2 regions of the Microbacterium sp. NFH-22A-Y genome follow, and region 2 is predicted to be linked to the other one. Evidence: riboswitches for the same ligand, from Rfam matches in the RefSeq annotation. Region 2 holds a riboswitch; the other holds the start of a gene.
What was found. A riboswitch is a leader RNA that binds a small molecule or an ion and turns the genes downstream of it on or off. The one in region 2 is predicted to bind thiamine pyrophosphate.

Region 1: it holds a riboswitch for thiamine pyrophosphate, as region 2 does, so the genes downstream of both, L0965_RS01550 (ECF transporter S component) here and thiM (hydroxyethylthiazole kinase) in region 2, are expected to answer to the same signal.

The regions. Positions count from the first base shown of each region.
Region 1 is NZ_JACBGF010000001.1:332,190-339,942, reverse strand. It holds gene L0965_RS01575 (MIP/aquaporin family protein) at 1-46, opposite strand, end outside; gene L0965_RS01570 (glycerol-3-phosphate dehydrogenase/oxidase) at 154-1,872, opposite strand; gene L0965_RS01565 (sugar-binding transcriptional regulator) at 2,028-3,014, shown strand; gene L0965_RS01560 (energy-coupling factor transporter transmembrane protein EcfT) at 3,030-3,815, opposite strand; gene L0965_RS01555 (ABC transporter ATP-binding protein) at 3,812-5,221, opposite strand; gene L0965_RS01550 (ECF transporter S component) at 5,302-5,967, opposite strand; TPP riboswitch at 5,961-6,070, opposite strand; gene L0965_RS01545 (D-alanyl-D-alanine carboxypeptidase) at 6,104-7,510, shown strand; gene L0965_RS01540 (SLC13 family permease) at 7,535-7,753, opposite strand, start outside.
Region 2 is NZ_JACBGF010000001.1:945,012-952,764, reverse strand. It holds gene L0965_RS04520 (DNA polymerase III subunit gamma and tau) at 1-634, opposite strand, end outside; gene L0965_RS04515 (NAD(P)-binding domain-containing protein) at 721-1,824, shown strand; TPP riboswitch at 1,874-1,968, shown strand; gene thiM (hydroxyethylthiazole kinase) at 1,961-2,764, shown strand; gene thiE (thiamine phosphate synthase) at 2,761-3,444, shown strand; gene thiD (bifunctional hydroxymethylpyrimidine kinase/phosphomethylpyrimidine kinase) at 3,441-4,874, shown strand; gene L0965_RS04495 (hypothetical protein) at 4,966-5,478, opposite strand; gene L0965_RS04490 (primary-amine oxidase) at 5,483-7,471, opposite strand; gene L0965_RS04485 (APC family permease) at 7,529-7,753, opposite strand, start outside.

The DNA.
Region 1 (7,753 bases), 610 kb from region 2:
CGACGAGCTCTGACACGAAGTAGAGCCCGAGATTGATGTCGTGCATGTCAGCATTGACCTTTCTGCATGGATGCCGCGGGCGACGTCGCCGCGCGAGGGATGGCCTGATCGGTTGCCGGCGTCAGGCCGCGCCGGGGCTGGGCGGTCGGATCCTCACCGACCCGAGGGGGCGAGGTGGGACGTGCGGACGTCGATGCGATGGCGCTCCTGCAGCACGCGGGCCGCCTCGTCGACCTGCGCCCGCACGGCCTCGCCGTCCCAGCCGAGGGCCGGGGCGGCCGCCTCCGCGACCTCGGTGAGGGTCTCCACGCCCACCCCGCCGACGAAGGCGATGTGGGTGCGGCGCAGCAGGAGGTCGATGAGGCTCACGACCTCTTCGCGGCCGGCGAGGAAGGCGATCTCCTCGGCGGAGTAGCCGGGTGCGTGTTCGAGGGGGCGCTGCGCGACCGGGAGCGTGCCGAGCACCTCGGAGGCGTACGTGCCGTAGCGCTCCAGCATCCGGTCGGCGAAGGCGCTCGTGTGCGCTCCGCGGTGCGCGTCGAGCCAGCGCGCCCGATCCGCCTCGGTGCGCGGGTAGCCCGCTCCCCCGCCGATCGGCAGGTCGAGCGTCGAGATGCGGCGCGTGCGGCCGAGGGCCGTCATCACGTCGTCGGACAGGTGCTCGGCGAGGGCCCGGAACGTGGTCCACTTGCCGCCGACGAGGCTGAGCACCGGCACGGCGCCGAGACGCGACAGCTCGATGCGGTAGTCGCGCGAGACGAAGCCCGGTGCGACGTCGTCGTGGCGGGGCAGGGGACGGATGCCGGAGAAGGTGTACACGATCTGCGACCGGTCCACCGCGATCCGGGGGAACACCTGGCCGATGAGGTCGAAGAAGTACTCGATCTCCTCGTCGGTGCAGACGGTGGGCTGGGCGGGGTCCGCATCGATGTCGGTCGTGCCGACCATGACGCGGCCCTTGAGCGGGTAGATCAGCACGATGCGGCCGTCGGCGGCCTCGAAGAAGATCTCGTTGCCGCGCGTGGCTTCCAGCAGCGCCGGGTTGTCGAGCACGATGTGCGAGCCCTTCGTCCCGCCCATGAAGCGGGTGGGGGCGCCCAGCGCGCTGTTGGTGATGTCGGTCCAGGGTCCGCTGGTGTTGACGATGACGTCGGCCGTGAACGGGAACTCGTCGCCGGTGAGGGCGTCGCGGATGATCACCGCCGAGCCGTCCGCGCCGACGACGGGGGCGTAGTTCGCCGCCCGTGCCGATTCCTCGCGGGTGCCGTCGCGCAGCACGTCGAGCGCGAGCCGCTCGGGGTCGTGCATCGAGGCGTCGTAGTAGGTCGCGGTGTAGCGGAAGCGGTCGTCGAGGTCGGGGAAGAGCTCGCGGGAGCGCCGGCGCCCGTGGAAGCGGTGACGCGGCACCGCGCCCCCGTCGCGGGAGAAGGTGTCGTACATCACCAGGCCGAGCTTGATCAGCAGCGCCCCGCGCTCGCGCGGCTTGCCGCGGCCGTGGGTGACGAGCAGCCGGAAGGGCGCCGTCAGGATGCCGGAGATCGTGCGGTGGATCGGGATGGTGGTGGGAAGCGGACGCACGAAGTGCGGGGCGTTGCGCACGAGACGGTTGCGCTCGGTGACCGACTCGCGCACGAGGCGGAACTCGCCGTTCTCCAGGTAGCGCACCCCGCCGTGCACCATGTGGCTGGAGGCGGACGATGCGCCGCTGACGTAGTCGTCGCGTTCGACGAGCGCGACGTCGACGCCCTGGAGGGCGAGGTCGCGGAACGTCGCGATGCCGTTGATCCCGCCTCCGATGATGAGGACCTCGGCGTGGGGGCGCTCTCGCAGCGCCTGGATGTTCGGACGGGTGGTCGCCATCGACTCGGTCATCGCTCTTCCTTCCGCGGCTTCGCGTGGTCTCGCCGCGTGTTTTTCACGGTGGTCGCGATCTACACTGAGACCTGGGTGAACGAACGCGCAACGCACGTGAACATACGTGCACCGCGAGGCGTGCTGTGCACGGATGTGCACGACGAGGAGGACACGTGACCGGCGAGATCGATCCCGAGGCGCGGGCGCGCGACGCCCTCCACGCGGCGCAGCTCTACTACGTGCAGGACCGGACGATGGAGCAGATCGCCGCGGAGATGAAGCTGTCGCGATCGTCGGTGTCGCGCCTGCTCGCGCACGCGCGCGAGATCGGGCTCGTGGAGATCACGGTGCACTCGCCCCAGGAGGCCAACAGCGTGGTCGCCCGCCGCCTCGGCGAGCGCTTCGGCATCTCCGTCCACGTCGTCAGCACCCCGCCCCGCTCGACCGACGCCGAGCGCCTCGAGCGCACCGCACGCACGGCGGCGCACGTGCTGTCGACCACCCTCGACCCGCAGACGAGCATCGGCATCGCGTGGGGCGCCACCGTCTCGGCGATCGCCCGCCACCTCCCCACCAAGCGGCTGCAGGAGTCCCAGATCGTGCAGATGAACGGCGCGGCCAACGAGTCGACGTCGGGCATCAGCTACTCCGGCGCCATCCTGGAGCGGTTCGGCCAGGCGTTCGGCAGCGACGTGCAGCAGTTCTCGGTGCCGGCGCTGTTCGACGACCCCCACACCAAGCAGCTGCTCTGGCGGGAGCGCGCGATCCGTCGCGTCGTCGAGGCGCAGGCGCGGGTGCAGGTGTTCGTCTTCGGCCTCGGCTCACCGCAGGCCGACGTGCCCTCGCACGTCTATGCGGGCGGCTACCTCACGGGCGAGGATCTGCGGATGCTCCTGCGCGACGGGGTGGTCGGCGACTGCGCGACGGTCTTCTACCGCCTGGACGGATCGACCTCGGGGATCGAGCTCAACGACCGCTCGAGCGGTCCCGGGTTCGACGTGATCCGCCGCATCCCGCGCCGCCTGTGCGCCGTGTCGAGCCTGTCGAAGCTCGATGCGCTGCGCGGGGCGCTCGCGGCGGGCCTGATCACGGAGCTCGTCGTGGAGGAGGCGCTCGCCCGCCGCATCGTGGAGCTGCCGCACACCGCGGGCCGCGGCTGACTCCGCAGCGACGGGCTAGAGGCTGAAGACGAAGACCCAGGTCCCCGCGAGCACGGCCGCGGTGACGGATGCCGCGGCGATCGCCACGGCGATCAGCAGCAGGACGGCGTCGGCTCCCGACATCCGCGACGGGCGCGCCCACGTGCGGGCCGTGTCGGCGCCGAACCCGCGGGCCTCCATGGCCGTCGCGAGCTTGGTGCCGCGGCGCACGGCGAGGACGAACAGGGCGAAGGCCTGGCTCAGGAAGCGGCGGATGCGGCCGTCATCGGCGACGCCGCGGGCGCGACGGGCCATCGACAGCTCTCGCCAGTCGTCGATCAGGAGGCCGACCATCCGCAGGCCCGCGAGCGCCCCCAGCACGAACCGCGGCGGCAGGCGTACGATCTGGGCGAGCCCGTCGGCGAGGTCGGTCGGATCGGTCGTGGCGAACAGCACGACGCTCGGCACCGCGATCGCGAGGACGCGCAGCAGGATCGCCAGCGACAGCGCGATCGAGCCGTCGCTGATGCGCACGAGCCCCCACTCGAGGTACACCTGACCCGACACGCGGCCGTACAGCACGGTCGCCGCCGCGCCGATGGCCGCCGCCGCGGCGATGGGCCACAGCCGCAGCAGCAGCTGCCGCGCCCGCAACCGCGCCAGCGGCAGCAGCGCGAGGGTCGCCGCGAGGGTGACGCCCGCCGAGACCGGGTCGATCGACAGCAGCAGCGTCATGGTCACCACGAGGGTGGCGGCGAGCTTGGTCACCGGGTTGATGCGCCCCAGGGGACTGCGCGCCACGTCGAGCGAGAACAGGCTCATGCGCCGCTCCCGAGGCGGGCGACGGTCAGGGTCTCGTCGGCGAGCGCGGACACGAGCGCGGGGTCGTGGGAGACGAACGCGATCGCCGAGCCGGCCGCCCTCAGCTCGTCGACGAGGTCGGCGAGCTCGCGCCACGTGCGGGCGTCCTGTCCGTAGGTGGGCTCGTCCAGCAGCAGCACGCGGGGTCTGCTCGCGAGGGTCGCGGCCACCGTGAGCCGCCGCTTCTCGCCGCCGGAGAGCGTGAACGGGTTCACCTCGGCGAGACGGGTCAGCCGCAGCCGTTCGAGCAGCGGCTCCACGCGCGCGGCGACCTCGGACGCGGAGAGCCCGAGGGCGCGGGGGCCCACCGCCAGCTCGTCGCGCACACGCGTGGTCAGCAGCTGATGCTCGGGCTCCTGGAACACCGTGCCGATGCGGGTCAGCAGATCGCGGGCGCGCCAGCGCACGGGCGCGTCGCCGCGCCCCGTGCCGGCCGCGAGCGAGGCGCTCGCGCGCACGGTCCCGGATGCCGGGGGCACGAGCCCCGCGAGGGTCATCGCGAACGTCGACTTCCCGGCCCCGTTCGCCCCGGTGATCGCCAGGGCCCGCCCGGCCCGCAGCCGGGCGTCGATGCCGGCCGCGACGATCCGCGGCATCCGCTCGCCGAACGGGCGCCGGCCCACCGCGACGGCGTCGGCGCTCAGCAGGACCTCCCCCGTGCCCGTGCGCGGCCGGGGGTCGATCACGACGGGGACGTCCGGCACCCAGACGCCCGCCTCGGTCAGGGCCGCGCCGTGCGCGCCGAAGACGCGCTCGGCGCTCCCGTCCGCGAGCACCCCGCCGTCGGATCCGAGCACCACGACGCGGTCGATGTGCTCGGCCCACAGCGCGACGCGGTGCTCCACGACGACGAGCGTGGCGCCCGTCCGCGACGCCGCCTCGACGACCGCGTCGCGCACGGCGACGGCCCCGGCCGGGTCGAGGTTCGCCGTCGGCTCGTCCAGCAGCAGCAGTCCGGGCCGCATCGCGAGGGCGCCGGCGAGCGCGAGCCGCTGCTTCTGTCCGCCGGAGAGGGCGGCGGTCGGGTGGTCGCGCGGCACGTCGAGGCCGACGGCGCGGACGGCCTCGTCGACCCGCCGCCAGATCTCGTCGGCGGGGACGCCGAGGTTCTCGCACGCGAAGGCGACGTCGTCGCCCACCCGGGCGAGCACGACCTGCGCATCGGGATCCTGGAGCACCAGGCCCGCCCGTCCGCGCACCGCGGCGGGCGCGTGGCCGTCGATCAGGAGCGCACCGGCATCCTCACCGTCCTCCGCATCGCCCAGCACGCCGGCCAGCCCGCGCAGCAGCGTCGACTTGCCCGAGCCGCTCGCGCCGAGGAGCAGGACGTGCTGGCCCGGCTCGATGTCGAGGTTGAGCTCCGACACGGCCCAGCGCCGACGGCCGGCGTGACGCCAGCCCCACCCTCGTGCGCTGACCGCCGCGGGCGCCGCGAGCGAGGCCGGGCTCACGCCGCGTCGGGCGCGTCCGCGATACGTGCCTCTCGACCCGCCGCGAACCGGTCCAGCGCGCCCGTGGCGGCCAGGGCACGGGCGATGAGCCACGACACCAGACCCGCGACGAGGATGCCGGAGACGACGGCGGCACCGAAGTAGATCACTCGCGGCCCGAACTCGTAGGCGGCGATCGAGGAGAAGTTGGTGTCGAGAAGGGCCACGGCGAGGCCGGCGAGGGCGCCCGAGGTGAGCGCCGCGATCAGACGGTAGTTCGCGTACGCGAACAGCGCGAACCCGAGCTCGGCGCCGATGCCCTGCACGACGCCCCAGACCAGCGTGAGGAAGCCCCACTGCGTGCCGACGGCCATCGACACCACCGCGGCGACGACCTCGGTGTACAGCGCGGCGCCGGGCTTGCGGATGATGAGACCACCGAGCACACCGGCGAACAGCCACCCGCCGGAGAGCAGCCCCTCCAGCCCCGGTGCGAACGCGAGGATGCTGCTCAGCGGCGTCCACGCCTGGCCCCACAGCCAGAAGACGACACCGGCGGCCACACCGATGACGCTGGCGACGACGATGTCGACGACGCGCCAGCGCAGGCGGCCGGTGCGCGCGGCGGAACGGGATGCCGCGGCATCCGACGAGACGGTGGACGGGGACGCAGACGCGTGCATGTTTCTCTCCTCCCTGCGCCGGCATGATCCGGATCAGGTTCGACGGTCGAAGCGTGGATCGCTTCCTCTCAGCCCGGCTCACCGGACTCCCGTGGTTGTGCGCTCGAGTATAGCGGCGACCGGGTACGTTGGGCGGGTGACCTCGGACGACGCGCCCCCGCCGTCGCGACGCGCGCTGCGCGAGTCCACCGCACCGACCGACATCGTCATCGTGCGGGGCCGCGACGGACGTCAGGCGCTCGGCTGGCTCGACGACACGACCGTGACGGGGACACTCGCCGTCGCGAACACCGCGCCCGCACCCGACCTGCTCACGAGGCGGCCGCGCCGATCGCCCCTGCGGGCGGGGGTGATCGCGCCGATCCTCACCACCATCGCCGTCGCGGGCGCGTACGCCGCGGCGACCCTGCTCTGGCCGCTCTGGGCCGTCACGCCGACGGTGCGCGCGATCGACCCGGACGGTCCCGGCTCGCCGGCGACCGCCGTGGCGTGGCCGACGGAGGGGGCCGGCGCCGTCGGGGTCGGGGGCATCGACGCGGTGGCCGCCTCGAGCGATGCGGCGGTCTCGATGGCGAGCATCTCGAAGCTCGTGACGGTGCTGATGATCCTGGACGAGATGCCGCTGAACGTCGGGGAGCAGGGGCGGGAGTTCGCGTTCACCTCGCGCGACCGCTCGACCTACTACGACTATCTGGCCAACGACGAGTCCGCCCTCGACGTGCCCGTCGGCGGCTCGCTCACGGAGTATCAGATGCTCCAGGGCATCCTCATCGGCTCGGCCGGCAACTACACCGATCGCCTCGCCGGCACGATCTGGCCGACCGACGAGGTCTTCTCGGCCGCCGCGCGCGCGTGGCTCGACCGCCACGGACTGCCCGGGATCACCCTGGCCGAGCCCACCGGGATCGACCCCGCGAACGCCGCCGATCCGGCCGCGCTCATCGCGCTCGCGCGGATCGCGCTGGCCCACCCGGTCGTGGCGGAGATCGTCCGCACCCGGACGGTCGAGCTTCCCGGGGCCGGCGAGGTCACCAACACCAACGACCTGCTCGCCGACCCGGCCGTGGTCGGTCTCAAGACCGGCAGCCTGGCGGGGTTCTACAACCTGCTGGCGGCGAAGGACGTCACCGTCGGCGCGGTGACCGTGCGCGTCTACGCGACCGCGCTCGGCCAGTCGTCCGACGAGGCCCGCGACCAGGAGACGGCGCGCCTGCTGGCCGACGTGGCCGCCGAGGTCGCCGCGCCGCGCACCCTGCCGGCCGGCACCCTCGCGGGCGTCGTCTCGACCGCGTGGGGGGCGACGGCGAACATTGTGACGGATGCCGACGCGGCGGTGATCCTGTGGAACGGCGCGGCGTCCACCGTGACGACGGACCTCGATCTGGGCGCGGCGCGCACCGTCGACGCGGCCGTCGGCGAGGTGCGGGTGACGGGACCGCTGGACGCGGCGACCGTCGGCGTGCACCTCACCGCCGACATCCCCGATCCGGACGCGTGGTGGCGTCTGACCCACCCGCTGCAGCTGTGGGGTCTGGCCGACTGAGCCGCGGGCCGCGACGCGGTGGCGCTAGAACGGCCAGATCAGCGGCACGTACACCACGGCGACGAGGAGGTACACCGCCATCAGCGGCAGGCCGAGCTTGCCGTAGTCGCCGAACCGGTAGCCGCCCGGCTGCATCACCATCAGGTTGGCCGGAGTCGCCACGGGCGTGAGGAACGCGGCGGCGCCGGCCACCGTCAGCGCCATCATGAACGGCTGCACGCTGGCGCCGAGCGTCTGGGCGAT
Region 2 (7,753 bases):
CGCCGGCGCGGACCACGAGCGGCAGCACGCCCGCCTCCGTCTGCACACCCTCCTGTGCGCACAGCTGTTCGACGTACTCGAGCATCGCGGCGGGCGCGACGAGGCGGAACGGGTAGTGGTGGGTGCGCGAGCGGATCGTGCCGATGACCTTCTCGGGCTCGGTCGTCGCGAAGATGAACTTGACGTGCTCCGGCGGCTCCTCGACGAGCTTGAGCAGGGCGTTGAACCCCTGCGCCGTCACCATGTGCGCCTCGTCGAGGATGAAGATCTTGAACCGGTCGCGCGCGGGGGCGAAGATCGCGCGCTCACGCAGGTCGCGGGCGTCGTCGACGCCGTTGTGCGAGGCCGCGTCGATCTCGACCACGTCGAGGGAGCCCCCGCCTCCGCGGCTGAGCTCCACGCAGCTGTCGCAGACGCCGCAGGGGGTGTCGGTCGGGCCCGCCGCGCAGTTCAGGCAGCGGGCGAGGATGCGCGCCGAGGTCGTCTTGCCGCAGCCGCGCGGGCCGCTGAACAGATACGCGTGCCCGACGCGGTCGCCGCGCAAGGCGGTCATGAGCGGCTCGGTCACCTGCGCCTGCCCGATCATCTCGCCGAACGTCTCCGGACGGTAGCGGCGGTACAGGGCGGTGGTCACCAGAACAGACTACGGCGTGCCCCCGACATGCGGCGCGGCGGGCGCCCCGGCGGGAACATCTGCGGCCGGACCGCGTTGGGATGGGCATGAGTCTCGCCCTGCCCGACCGGACGGTGGACGTCCTCGTGATCGGCGCCGGCCAGGCGGGACTGTCGGCGGCCTACCATCTGCGCCGCCGCGGGTTCGTCCCGGCACCGGGCGACGGACGCGCCCCCGTGTTCGTCGTGCTCGACGCCGATGCCGCTCCGGGCGGCGCCTGGCAGCATCGGTGGCGTTCGCTGCGGATGGCGACCGTCAACGGCATCCACGAACTGCCGGGAGCCCCCGTTCCCCCGGCCGACCCCGACGCGGCGAGCGCCGACGTGCTCCCGGCGTACTTCGCCGACTACGAGCGGCGATTCGATCTGAGGGTCCAGCGGCCCGTGGACGTCACCGCCGTGCGCCGCGTCGACGCCGATCCGCACGGCCTCCTGGAGGTCGACACCGATCGCGGAGCCTGGCACGCGCGGTTCGTGATCAACGCCACGGGCACCTGGCGACGGCCGTTCTGGCCCCACTACCCGGGTCAGGAGCAGTTCGCGGGCCGCCAGCTGCACGTGCACGACTACGTGTCGGCCGACGAGTTCCGCGGTCAGCGCGTCGTCGTCGTGGGCGCCGGCATCTCGGCCGTGCAGCTCCTGGAGGAGATCTCCCGGGTCGCCGACACCTTCTGGGTCACGCGGCAGGAGGTGCGGTGGGATGCCGCGGAGTTCGACACCGCGGCCCGCGTCGCGGCGATCGCGGGCGTGGAGGAGCGGGTGCGGCGCGGTGAGGCGCCGGGCAGCGTGATCTCGGTGACGGGCCAGCACTGGACGCCCTGGGCGCGGCGTGCGCAGGAGCGCGGCGTCCTGGTGCGCCACCCGATGTTCACCCGCATCGAGGAGCACGGGGTACGGATGCCCGACGGGTCGTTCGAGCCCGCCGACGTCATCCTGTGGGCCACCGGCTTCCGCGCCGACATCGCCCATCTCGCCCCGCTGGGGCTGCGGACCGCGCTCGGCGGTGTCCGCGTGGCGAACGGTCGCGCCGTGGACGAGCAGCGGCTGTTCCTCATCGGCTACGGGCCGTCGCAGTCGACGGTGGGCGCGAACCGCGCCGGCCGCGACGCGGTGCGCGCGATCGTGGCCGACCTCGCGGCCGCTCCGGTCTGAGCCGCCGACGGCGGGTTCGCGCCCGCGGCGACGCCCTGCTACATTCCTGGTCAACGACACGGGGTGCCCGAACCATGGGCTGAGATCACACCCGTCGAACCTGATCTCGTTCGTACGAGCGAAGGGATGTCCCCTGATGAGCGCGCGCGCCCACCTCTCCCCCGCCGACGCCGTGGATGCCGTGCGCACGGCCCATCCGCTGGTGCAGTGCATCACCAACGCGGTGGTGACGAACTTCACCGCCAACACCCTCCTGGCCCTGGGCGCCGCCCCCGCGATGTGCGACATCCCCGGCGAAGCGGGCGTGTTCGCGGGCATCGCGGACGGCGTGCTCGTGAACCTCGGCACGCCGACGGCCGAGCAGCGCACCGCGGCGCGCGAGGCGGTCGCGGCGACCGAGCGCTGGGTGCTCGATCCCGTCGCCGTCGGCGTGCTCCCGGTGCGGACGGCCCTCGCCGCCGAGCTCGTCGAGCGCCGACCCGCGATCGTGCGCGGCAATGCGTCGGAGATCCTCGCACTCGCCGGCCTCGGGGCGGGCGGACGCGGCGTGGATGCCACCGACGACCCGGAGGCCGCGGGGGACGCGGCGGTCGCGCTCGCCCGGCGGACGGGCGGGGTGGTGGCGGTGTCGGGGCCGGTCGACCTGATCACCGACGGCACCCGGGTGGTCCGGGTGCACGGCGGCGACGCGCTGCTGACCCGGGTGACGGGAGGCGGATGCGCGCTCGGTGCGACCATGGCGGCCTTCCTGGGCGTGTGCGACCCACTGTCGGCGGCGGTCGCGGCCTCCGCCGTGCACGCCGTCGCGGCGGAACGGGCGGCGCGCGCGGCCAGCGGGCCGGGCTCGTTCGCGGTGGCGTTCCTCGACGCTCTGGCCGCCGTGGCGCCGGCCGACCTCGACACCCCCGATCGTCTCTCGTCTGCGGAGCCCGCGCGATGAGCGGGGCCACCGGTCACGACCTCTCGCTGCACCTCGTCACCGACGAGCGCGTCCCGTTCCCGCTGCTGTGCGAGATCGTCGATGCGGCCGTGGCCGGCGGGGCGAGCGTGGTGCAGCTGCGCGCGAAGACCTCCACCGCCCGCGAGCTGATCGCACAGGCGGTCGCTCTGTCGGATGTCGTCGCCGCACGGGCGGCGCTCGTCGTCGACGACCGGCTCGACGTCGTGCTCGCGGCCCGTGACGCCGGCGCCCGTGTCGACGGCATCCACCTGGGCCAGAGCGACGTGCCCCCGCAGACCGCCCGTGCCCTGCTCGGCGCCGACGCGCTGGTCGGCTGGACGGCGAACACCCCCGCCCATCTCGCCGACGCGGCCGAGATGCCCGCCGGCACCCTCGACTACCTCGGGGTGGGGGTCATCCGGCCCACCGCGACCAAGCCCGATCACCCCGAGCCGCTCGGCATCGGCGGGTTCGCGAGGATCGCCGCCGCGACCGCACTGCCCTGCGTCGCGATCGGGGGCGTGACGCCGGCCGACGTCCCTGCCCTCCGGGCCGCGGGCGCCGCGGGCGTCGCGGTGGTCTCGGCGATCTGCGCGGCCGCCGATCCGGGCGCGGCGGCGGGGATCTTCGCCGCCGCTCTGACCGGCCCCGCCGAGCACGCCGCCGAGGCGGCCCGGTGACCGCCGGCATCCCCCGCGTGCTCAGCATCGCCGGGACCGATCCGACCGGTGGGGCGGGCATCCAGGCCGACCTCAAGTCGATCGGCGCGCTCGGCGGGTACGGGATGGCGGTGGTCACGGTGCTCGTCGCCCAGAACACCCGCGGCGTGCGCACGCTGCACGCGCCGCCGACGGCGTTCCTCGACGAGCAGTTGCGCGCGGTCAGCGATGACGTCGAGATCGATGCGGTCAAGATCGGCATGCTGCTCTCGGGCGAGATCGCCGGCGTCGTCGAGGCCTGGCTGACGCGGGTGCGTCCGCCGGTGGTGGTCCTCGATCCGGTGATGGTGGCCACGAGCGGCGACCGGCTCCTCGACGCCGAGGCGGTGGCGGCCGTCCGCCGGCTGTGCCGCCGCGCCCACCTCGTCACCCCGAACCTGCCCGAGCTGGCCGTCCTCGTCGACGCCGCGCCCGCCGCATCGTGGGCGCAGGCCGTGGCACAGGCCGAACGCCTGCACCGTGAGACCGGGACGGCCGTGCTGCTGAAGGGCGGGCACCTCGACGGCGCCGCCTCTCCCGATGCGATCGTCGACGCCGACGGCGTGCACGAGGTCTCCGGCATCCGCGTGATGACCCGTCACACGCACGGCACCGGGTGCTCGCTGTCCTCCGCCATGGCCACGCTCGGCGCCGCCGGGATGCCGTGGCCGGCGGCGCTGGCACGGGCGAAGGCGTGGCTGACGGGCGCGTTGCAGCATGCCGACGCCCTTCGCGTCGGCGAGGGCGACGGACCCGTCGACCACTTCCACGAGCTGCGCCCCGCGCTGCGGGACGGGGCGCCGTGGAGCGCGGGCGTGTGGCGGCTGACCTCGACCGTTCGCGCCGACGTCGACGCGTGCGACCTCGTGACGGGCCTCGGCGACGGCTCCCTCGACCTCGACCGCTTCCATCGCTACCTCGCGCAGGACGCCCTGTATCTGCGGGCATACTCCGGCGTGCTCGCCCGCGCCGCCGAGCTCGCGGCGGATGGGCAGGAGCGCGCCTTCTGGACCGAGGCGTCGACCTCGTGCCTCCTCGAGGAGGAGCGCCTCCACCGCGTGCGCATCGGCGAGGCCCACCCCGAGCCGGGCCCGGCCACGCGCGGCTATCTCGCCCACTTCGACCGGGTCGTCGCGGGCGGCTCCTCTGCGGAGCTGGTCGCCGCCGTGCTCCCCTGCTTCTGGCTCTACGCCGACCTCGGCACCCGGCTCGCGCCGCTCGCGCACGACGCGCACCCCTACGCCGACTGGCTGCGGGCCTACGGCGACCCGGCGTTCGCGGAGGCCACGAGGCGGGCGATCGCGATCGCCGACGCGGCAGCCGCCGCGGCATCCCCGGACGACCGCGACCGGATGTCCGCCGCGTTCGAGCGGTCGATGCGTCACGAGCTCGCCTTCTTCGACGCCCCCTGAGGGTGACGATTCCGTTGACGCTCACGCCGGAGACCAGACCCGCGTTTCCTGCGCGGACGTCAACGGAACGGCCTGTGGACGAGAGGGCGCCTCAGACGACGAGGGCGAGCGACATCAGACCCACGGATGCCGCCATCGCCGCATACTGTCCGCGATCCAGCGCGGTGCGCGCCCGCACGGCCACCCGCACCGATCCGAGCACATAGGCGCCGGCGAGCGCGACGCCCACCGGTGCGAGTGCCGGAGCGGACGCCCCATGGTGATGCGCGGCGTCGGCGACCCCGCCGCCGGTCATCGCGAGCATCAGCGCCGCCATCACGACCATGCCCGCGGCGGCATGCAGTCCCATCGGCATCCGTACGGCGTCCGCGGACCGGCCGGATCCTCGACGCCGTCCACCGGCCGCCGAGAGGGCGATCGCCCCGGCCAGGAGCATCGCCACCCACCACACCACCGGCACGAGCCGCGTCACCGCGGCATCCGCCATCGCGACGAGCATGAGCAGCGCGGTCGCCAGCTCCCCGGCTCGCGCCCGCCGCCGGTCGGCTGCCAGGCAGCACAGTCCGATCGTGGCGGGCGCGAGCGCGAACAGGTGCAGGGTCACGTTCTCAACTGTGGTGTCCGTGACCGCCGTGGTCATGACCGTGACCGCCGTGATCATGACCGGGCGCGCAGTGCGCGGACGTCGGCGCGGGAACATGCAGCGCGGGGTTGCGCTCGAAGAAGTTGTACGGCTTGAGGGTGAACTTCGCGTAGTCCATCGGCATGACCGGCCAGTCCTCGTTGCGCGGGAAGTGCGTCAGGCCGAAGGTGTGCCACAGCACGAGGTCCTCGCCGACCAGCGGCTCGTCGCCGGCGATGAAGGCGGGGATGCCGCCGCCGCCCGGGTGCTGGTTGACGAAGTCCCCCGCCGCGTACCGCTCGTCCGGGTCGTACTTCGTGACGAAGAGGTTCTTGGTCGCGAAGGCGGCGCGCGCGGCGATCGAGGAGTCGTCGTCCGCCAGCAGCACGGGGGTCTCCGTCGGGAAGAGCACGTACGACGTGGGCTGGCCCATCGCCGTGGTCCGCTCGGTCGACGCGATCTGCCAGACCCGGTTCACGGCGCCGTCGGCGACGCGGCCGGAGACCATCTCCGACACGATGGGCGTGACCTTCTTCGTGAAGGCGTTGCCCGCCGGGTTCTGCGGCGAGATCGGCACCCGCACCGCGTCGATCTCGTTGACGACGTTCGCCACGCCGTCCACGGTCATGTCGAGCCGGGCCGAGAAGAGGTGCTGATGGTAGGGGGCGCCCAGGCCGGGTGCCACCTGCGACGCGAACGGGTAGTCCGCGCCGGGGTAGGCGGAGGTGAAGAGGATGCCGGTCAGCTTCGCCTCGCACTCGAGCGTGCCGTCGAGGTACAGGTACCAGAAGAAGCCGTAGTCGTAGTTGCCGACCGTGGTGAAGAAGGAGATCACGAGCCGGCGCTGGCGGCGCACCTCGCTGGCGCCCGTGAAGATGTCGGTGTGCTTCCAGAGGGAGCCGAAGTCCTCCTCGTGCATGCACACGCCGTTGCGGACGGTCCGCGGCATCCCCAGCTCGTCGGCGAGCACCGCGTCGACGTAGGTGATGTCGCCGACGCAGTCGCACCCGAGCTCCAGCTCGTTGGTGTAGCGCCCAAACAGGTATTCGCCGGTGTCGAAGTAGTTCTGCCAGAAGCGGTTGGGCGCGGGGTCGGCGTACGGGACGACCATCTCGCTGATCGAGCCGCGGTACATGACCGGTCGTCCCTGGAAGCTCAGCCGGCGCAGGATCAGCCCTTCGCGCGCGTCGAAACCGATGCGCAGATCCCAGTCCCCCCACACGACGTGCTCCTGGTCGACCGTGAAGCTCGACCCCTCGGGCTGAGTGATGACGATCGGCTTCAGCCCTTCGAGGGGCGGGCCCTGGAGGGCGGGATCGTCGTAGTTGCCGCTCGTCTCGGGCACCGCGAACCCGGGGGTGTCCACGATCTCGATCACCGAGCGCGCCGCGACGTCGATGTAGGCCGTGAGGCCGTCGACGGGATGGGCCCACGGATGGTCCTGGGGGTGATCCTGGCGGAAGGCGAAGGTGCGGAGGATGCGTCGTCCCTCCTCGGCCGGGTACCCGTAGTGTCCCGCCGACAGCGGAACGAGCACGACGTCCTCGACGGTCAGACCGCGGGCGGCGAGCGCGGCCACCCATCCCTCGTCGGCGCCGGCGATCACGCCGACCTCCTCGAACTCCGCATCGAGGATCGGGAGCTGTCCCGCCGTTCCGTCGAGCACCGTCTCGCGCAGCACCTCGCCGCTGGCGAGGGACACGACGAGGTCGCTCGACCGGGTCGTCGCCATGTCGAGCAGCTGCACCCGTGCGCGCCGCTCGGGCGCGGGCCCGCCCTGCTCCCACGCCGCGATCTCGCCCTTGGCCGGCTCTTCCAGTCCGACGTAGACGAATCGGACGCGATCGGTGGTCGACGCGAGCGCCAGCACGATCGTGCGGACCGCGTCGATCTCGGCGGCGGAGAGGGAAGCCAGCGGGTGGGCGGGCACGGCGGGGGCGGCGAAGCCCGACGCGGTGAGGTCGGTGAGGGTCATCCGGATGTCCTTCGTTCGAGGGGTGGGGCTTTCGTGGGGTGCGGCGTTCGAGGGTGCTCAGCCGGCGATGGCGTCGGTGAGCTTCGCGTAGGCGGCGGGGCGGCGCGCGCGGATCCACGCGGCCTGGACGTAGCCCAGAGCGGGGAAGAGCACGACGAGCCCGATGAGGAACCAGCTCAGCCCGCCGAACACCGGGGCGCCCTCGGCATCCACATCGCCGACCATGATCGGGAAGTAGGCGACGATGAGCGCCGCCGAGATGACGAGCCCCGCGAACCCGAG